Regions from separate parts of the Aureimonas sp. AU20 genome, predicted to be linked through region 2. Evidence: riboswitches for the same ligand, from Rfam matches in the RefSeq annotation. Region 2 holds a riboswitch; each other region holds the start of a gene.

Region 1 (2,254 bases), 870 kb from region 2:
TCGCGATGGGTGGCCACCGTCTCGGCATCGATCGCCAGCGGCTTGGCCGGCTGCACCAGCGTTTCGAAGGCCGGCGGCAGCGGCTCGGCGGGTTTGGTGGCGGGTAGGGCCCAATTGCCGGTCGGGATCAGCTTCTGGAAAGCAGGCGTCAGGGTGAAGGCGAGGAAGCGCTGCGCGAGCTCGGGCTGTTTCGACGTGCGCAGCCGGCCCGCAAGCTCCACCTGGAGATAGTGCCCCTCCGAGAAGGCCGCCGCCTTGTAGCGCTCGGTGCCTTCCTCGATCTGATGATAGGCGGGGGAGGTGGTGTAGGAGAGGACCATCGGCACCTCGCCCTTGGTGAAGAGGCCATAGGCCTCGCTCCAGCCGGGCGTCACGGTCAGGATGCGCCGCGAAAGCGTGCGCCACTTTTCCTCGGCGCCATCGCCATAGACCGCCTTCATCCAAAGGAGAAAGCCGAGGCCCGGCGTCGAGGTGCGCGGATCTTGGATCGCGATCTTCTGCTCGGGATCGCCGTTCACCAGCTCGTCCAGGCTGGCGGGCGGGGTCTTCACCACCTCCGTGTCGTAGACGAAGGCGAGATAGGAATAGTCGAAGGGCACGAAGACATCGTCCGAGAAGCCGCCGGGAATGGCGAGCGGTGACAGATCGACGCCGGACGGCGCGAATAGCCCGGTCTTCTTGAACTCCGGCACCAGCTCCGCGGTGAGGCCGAGCGCGACATCGGCCTGCGTGCTCTCGCCCTCCAGCTTCAGCCGGTTGAGAATGGCGACGCCATCCTCCAACCCGACGAAGCGCAGGTCGCAGCCGCATTCGGCCTCGAAGGCCGCCTCGACCTTGGGGCCGGGACCCCAGTCCGGCACGAAGCTCTCATAGGTATAGACGGTGAGGACGGGCTTGCCGCTGTCCTGCGCCAGGGCGGGGGAAAGACCCGCGAGGGAGGCCAGAAGTCCGACGGCGAGGGCAGGGCGAAGCATCCCGTTCTCCATGGTTTCGGATGAACGAAAACGCCCTCGGGCCAGTGCCGCGACGCTCTCCATCCCTCCGCCGGTGCGAGCCGGATCAGGTTCGTCGGGTTGGGCCGTAGCGCCTCTCAGCCCCGAAGGGCACCCCGTGTGAGCGGGATCTTAACTAGCGGGGCAGAGGAAACGCGGCAAGGGCGTTTGGCGCGCGGGACCACGGGGTGGCAGGCGCCTGTCGATCGTCACTTGCTAGAAAGCGCTGACCAAACCTTGTTGAGCATCGAGCCGTGTCGCGTTCGGCTGGGTCCAGGCAGCAAAGGGCAGCATCGGACCCACGAGCGCAGGGGCAAGCCAGCCCTCTGGCATTCGGACTGGCCGCACCCTATGAGGCGTTGATCGAAACCCTTGCAAGGCGGGCCGCTCTCGCGGCCTGCCGATCGGGCGTGATACCGCCCGGGTCGGCCTTGCATGCCGCAACCGAACTGGCTCCATCCTCCGGGGAGGGGCCTATGGAGGTTCGGAGGAATTCACATGAGCCGTTTTGCCATCCTTCTGGCCGGGCCGATCGACCCGACGCCCGCGCTGCGCCAAGCCGTCGCCGGCCGTCGCGTGATCGCGGCGGATGGCGGCATCGCGCATGCCGTGGCGCTGGGCCTTTGCCCCGAACTCTGGATCGGCGATTTCGACTCCGCCCCGTCCGAGCCGCCGGCTGCGCTGCGCGACTGCGCGATGGCGCGCGAGGCCTTTCCGCGCGACAAGGATCGCACCGACGGCGAACTCGCGATCGAAGCCGCGAAGCTTCTCGGCGGACGCGACCTTCTCCTTGTCGGCGCGCTCGGCGGGCGCAGCGACCACGCCTTTTCCCATCTGGTCATCGCATTGCGGGAAGTGGAGGCGGACCCCTCGCTGACTCTCGCGCTGTTCGACGGGATCGAGCACGCCCTGCCGCTGCGCCCCGGCTGGACGGACATCGAGGCCGAGCCGGGCGCGCAGTTCTCGCTGCTTAAGTTCACCGATCTCACTGGCCTGACGGTCGAGGGCGCGCGCTTTCCGCTCGCCCGCGTGGAGATTCCCTTCCCCTCGATCCTGACCCAGTCCAACGAAGCGACCGGCCCGATCCGCCTCGGCCTGGAAACCGGCCGCGCGATCCTTCTTCTCCAAGCCGACCCGGCGCGCCGCTGACCCAGCGAATGCAGCCCCCGCCCTTGGCCAACCCCGCCGCGTCCGCTATAAGTCCCTGAGGGTCCCATAGCTCAGCAGGATAGAGCACCAGATTCCTAATCTGGGGGTCGTTG
Region 2 (2,254 bases):
GTTCGCGCCGAAGCGAGACGGTGACCAGCGCGGGCTCAGCTGCGCGGATCGCATCCCGCATCACGGCCGGGGATGGATAAAGTGCGGTGCCCAGCATCATGCGAGAGGCATAGTCGCGATCGTAGATGCGCATGGCGTCAGCCTCCCTGCATGGGGCTGAGCAGTTCCACCGCGTCGCCCTCCGAAAGCCGGATCTCGGCGCGCTCGGCGCGCGGCACGAATTCGCGGTTCACCGCGGTCGCCACCGTTTCGGGCTCGACCCCGAGCTCAGCGAGAAGCCGATCGAGCGTGGCGGACGCGACCTCGCGCCGCTCGCCGTTGAGATGAAGGATCATGCCGCCTCCATGAGGGACTGGATTTCAAGGCTGGCCTCGGCTGACAGGGCCGGCGCCAGAAGGAAGCCGTGGCGATAAAGCCCGGTGAAGCTGACGACGCGGCCGGTGCGGGTGACGCGCGGCAGATTGTCGGCAAAGGCCGGCCGGCAGGCCGCGCCGGTTTCCAAGATTTCGGCCTCGGCGAAAGCGGGGTGCAGGGCGAACACGGCGGAAAGGAGTTCCACGGTCGAGCGCAAGGTGATCGGACCGGCGCGTTCGCTCTCGATCATGGTCGCGCCGACCATGAAGACCCCATCCTCGCGCGGCACGACATAGATCGGCCAGCGGGGATGAAGCAGCCGCACCGGGCGGTCCAGGCGCACATCGCGGCTGCGGATGATGACCATCTCGCCGCGCACTCCGCGAAGCCCGGGCGCCTCGGCGTTGAGCCCCCGGCAGTCCACCACCGGCTCGTCCGCGAAGGCATCGGGCTCGGCCTGCGAGCCGAACAGCACCGTGCCGCCGCCCTCCTCGATCCGGCGGACCAGAAGCGCCAGCGCCTGGCGCGGGTCGAGATGGGCTTCGTCAGCATAGAACAGCGCCTGACGGAATCGGCCGGCGAGATCGGGTTCGAGATCCGCCACCCCTTCCGCGTCGAGCATCCGGTGCCCGCGCGTTCGCGATGCGAACTGACGAAGGTCGGCGCCGTCGCGCGGCGCGGCGAGCACCAGGGTTCCCTTGCGGCTCACCGGCGCCCGCTCGGCCCAGAAGTCGATGCCGCGAAGACCCGGCTCGATGATGGCGGGATCGGCCGTCGCCGCTTCGCAATAGGGCGCGAGCATGCCGCCCGCGAGCCAGGACGCCGCGCGCTGGCCGAGTTCGCCGGCCGCCTCGTGAACCACCACGCGGCGCCCCGCCTCCGTCAGCCTGGAGGCCGTCGTGAGCCCGGCGACGCCGGCGCCTAGAATATGGACGGTCATGCCGCGATGCGCCCGTAGGCAAGCGTCGGTGAAGGATGGGTCGCGCGCATGCCTCGTCTTCCGCCGATTTCGACCCGGCGCGCGCGACTGTGGGCGGGGCGTTCCAGCGGCGCGAAGCCCTTTCGAACCATCGAGGTTCGAAGCGCCGCGCCAGCCGGAGTCGAGATCGCTCCATCCCTACGCCAGTGCGAACTGGATCAGGTTCTTGGGGTCGCCGAACATCGCGTCGGCCTCTCAGTTCCCGCTAGCGGAACTCCCCCTGGACTATCCTCAAGGTAAGCGTTCGGTGGGGCGTGTCAACTCGCCCTCGCCCGCGCCGGTGAGTTCGGGAAGGATCGGCGCCTCGTCCGGCAGGAGCGGCCCCCGGGCGCCCGGCGCGTCGGAACCGAGGTCGAGAAGATGGTCTGCGATGGCCTGCGCCGTCACCTCGTCGCCGTTCACCACCATGTCGGCTCCGGCCTGGATCAGCCGCTCGCGCTGCTCGCCGGAATGGACGCGCGCCGTGATGCGGATGTCAGGATTGGCGGCCTTCGCGGCGGCGATCATCGCAACGGCCTCGAAACTGTTGGGGAAGGCGAGCACGAGATCGCGCGCCCCGGCGATGTTGGCGGCTTCCAGCACTTCGGGCTTCACCGCGTTGCCGACCACCGTTTCGAACCCGCTCGCGCGCACCCGCGCCACGCGCTTGTCGGCATCCTCAATAACCACGAAGGACCGACCGGCATCGGCCAGCCGACGCGCGATCTTGGAGCCGACGCGGCCGAAGCCGACGAGGATGAGATGGCCCTTTTGTTCGGTCGGGCGCAAGAGATCGTCCTCGATCGCCACGCTGCCGCTCGGAATATGGGTCGGCGCTTCCGCCGCCGGGAGTTCGGAGGGTTCCTCCGAAGCGCCGCCGAGGGCGGAGCGCTCCTGCGTCTGCCGCCATCGATCGACCCAGGCAAAGAGAAACGGGTTGAG
Region 3 (2,254 bases), 1.8 Mb from region 2:
GAGCCGATCGTGGCGTCCACATTGCCGGCGCTGAGCGAGGCGGTGAGCGCGAAGTTGACGTTCACCAGCTCCACGTCGGACAAAGCGAGGCCGGCCGAGCCGAGCATGGCGGAGAGAACCGCCTCCTCCACGCCCGCGACGGAATAGCCGATGCGCTTGCCCTTCAGATCGGCCAGCGTCTTGATCGGCCCGTTCGCCAGCACCGCGACCGTGTTGAGTGGCGTTTCAATCAGCGTTCCGAAGCGCACGAGCGGCAGCCCGGCCGCATGGTCGAGCATCAGGCTCGGCTGGTAATGGAGTGCGACATCGGCCTGGCCCGCCGCCAGAAGGCGCGGCGGGGCGGACGGGTCGGCCGGCGGCACCAGTTCCACATCCAGCCCGTGGCTGGCGAAGATGCCCTTCTCCTTGGCGACGACCAGCGGCGCATGGTCCGGGTTCACGAACCATTCCAGCAGGACGGTCAGCTTGTCGGCTGCGAGAACCGGCGTCGCCAGGAGCGAGACGGCCAGCGCGGCGGCCGCGAGGAAAGGACGCATCAGGAGGACTTTCTTCGAAGGAGAGAGGGAAAGGGGGAGGGGCCGCTCTCGGCGGCCCAAGGGGCGAGGCGGGGGGCGAACTCGTCCACCAGTGCGCGCAGCGCCAGGGTCATCGCGGCGAGGATGGCCAGCGCCGCGAACATCAGGTCGGTTTGCATCCGGGCATTGGCCTGGATCATCACGAAGCCGAGCCCGCCCGAGGCGCCGACCCATTCGCCGATCACCGCGCCGAGCGGGGCGAGGGGGGCGGCGACGCGAAGGCCGGTGACCAGCGCCGGCATGGCGAGCGGAATGCGAACGAAGCGCAGCGTCTGCCAGTGGCTCGCCACGGTGAGCGCGGTGGCGTCGAGCAGTTCGGGCTCGGTGCGCCGCAGCCCGTCCGCGAAGGCCGAGGCGACGGGGAAGAACAGAACCAGCGAGGCCATCACGACCTTCGAGGCGAGACCGAATCCGAGCCAAAGCACGAGCAGGGGCGCCAGCGCGAAGACCGGCATGGCCTGGAGCACGAGAAGCAGCGGCCAGGCCACGCGCCCGAAGCGCGGCCAGAGCACCACGCCAAGCCCCGCCAGCGCGCCGGCCAGCGAGCCGAACAGGAGGCCGAGCACCGTCTCGATCAGCGTCAGCCAGCCATTGGCCAGAAGAAAGCCGGAGCGCGTCCACAGCACCTCGGCGACCCGCAGCGGCCCGGGCAGCATGTAAGGCGGCGGCTGCGCCAGCGCGACGAAGAGCCCCCAGGCCAGAAGCACCGCGAGAAGCCCGAACAGGGTGGCGCGAAGGGCGCGCATATCGACCTAGACCCCGCAGCGGGCGAGGCGGGGCCAGTCGGGGCGGCAGGGCGGATGGTGGCGCATGCGATCTCCTCAGCCCCGAAGCAGGGTCCGCAAGAGATCCGGAGTGAAGCGAAGAAGGTGCGCGGGCGGCAGAGCGCCGCCCATTCCCGTTCCTACGCCGGTATGACCCGGATCAGGTTCAAGGGTTCGGCTCTCGCCATCTCAGCGCCTCGCGGCACACCCCTCGGAATGAGCCAAGTGATGCCGGCCTCGTTGTGCTTTGTCAACCGAAGCGCCCAAGGGGGGGGGCGGCCCTAGGCGTGCCGTTCGACGGCGGAGCGGTGCCGCGTGATGCCTCGTCGTTCGCGAGCCGCCAAACGCTCGGGATGCGAGAACGTATCGGCGAAGACGAGCAACAGTCCCAGTGCCCATAGGGACAGACGAACCTCTGCCCGTGTGAAACGGCTCGCCTTTGGACGGCGGCGGAACGTCGCCAAACTGCCGGACCCGACCGGGTCGTAAGCAGTCTCTTGGGACTTGGAACGAAACCTGTCGGGATTGGACGCCTTGAGCCCTTTGTCCCGCCCCGTCGTCGCCCCTGCTTGAGCGAAGCCACCGGCATCCCTCAAGCCTTGCTCTCCGCGAACAGGCCAAAATCCCTCGCCTATCCGCCGCCCGTCTCGTCCCGAGGTCTCAGGCCGGCAGAAGCTCGGGCGCGGGCACGCCGGCCCGGCCGATCGAGAGATAGCCGAGCCCCGCCTTCGCCACTTCGGCCGGCACGAAGACATTTCGGAAATCGACGATCATGGGTGTGCGCAGGAGGCGCTTGTAGTCGGCCAGCGGGCGCTCGGCGAACTCGCGCCATTCGGTGGCGAGCACGCAGAGATCGGCCCGGTCCAACGCGGCGTCCATGCTCGGCGCATAGTCCACCGCCTCGCCCAGAAGCTC

What was found. Region 2 has a riboswitch for thiamine pyrophosphate ahead of M673_RS09165 (FAD-dependent oxidoreductase). Riboswitches for the same ligand answer to the same signal wherever they lie in the genome.
Region 1: linked by a shared signal. The riboswitch ahead of thiB (thiamine ABC transporter substrate binding subunit) and the one ahead of M673_RS09165 (FAD-dependent oxidoreductase) in region 2 are both predicted to bind thiamine pyrophosphate.
Region 3: linked by a shared signal. The riboswitch ahead of M673_RS00700 (ABC transporter permease) and the one ahead of M673_RS09165 (FAD-dependent oxidoreductase) in region 2 are both predicted to bind thiamine pyrophosphate.

What each region holds. Positions count from the first base shown of each region.
Region 1 is NZ_CP006367.1:1,215,299-1,217,552, forward strand. Features, by position in the region: gene thiB (thiamine ABC transporter substrate binding subunit) at 1-974, opposite strand, end outside; TPP riboswitch at 1,020-1,121, opposite strand; gene M673_RS05500 (thiamine diphosphokinase) at 1,491-2,141, shown strand; tRNA gene M673_RS05505 (tRNA-Arg) at 2,202-2,254, shown strand, end outside.
Region 2 is NZ_CP006367.1:2,083,281-2,085,534, reverse strand. Features, by position in the region: gene M673_RS09175 (thiazole synthase) at 1-133, opposite strand, end outside; gene thiS (sulfur carrier protein ThiS) at 138-335, opposite strand; gene M673_RS09165 (FAD-dependent oxidoreductase) at 332-1,294, opposite strand; TPP riboswitch at 1,452-1,564, opposite strand; gene ybaL (YbaL family putative K(+) efflux transporter) at 1,565-2,254, opposite strand, start outside.
Region 3 is NZ_CP006367.1:158,557-160,810, reverse strand. Features, by position in the region: gene M673_RS00705 (ABC transporter substrate-binding protein) at 1-536, opposite strand, end outside; gene M673_RS00700 (ABC transporter permease) at 536-1,321, opposite strand; TPP riboswitch at 1,460-1,561, opposite strand; gene M673_RS00695 (UDP-glucose dehydrogenase family protein) at 2,000-2,254, opposite strand, start outside.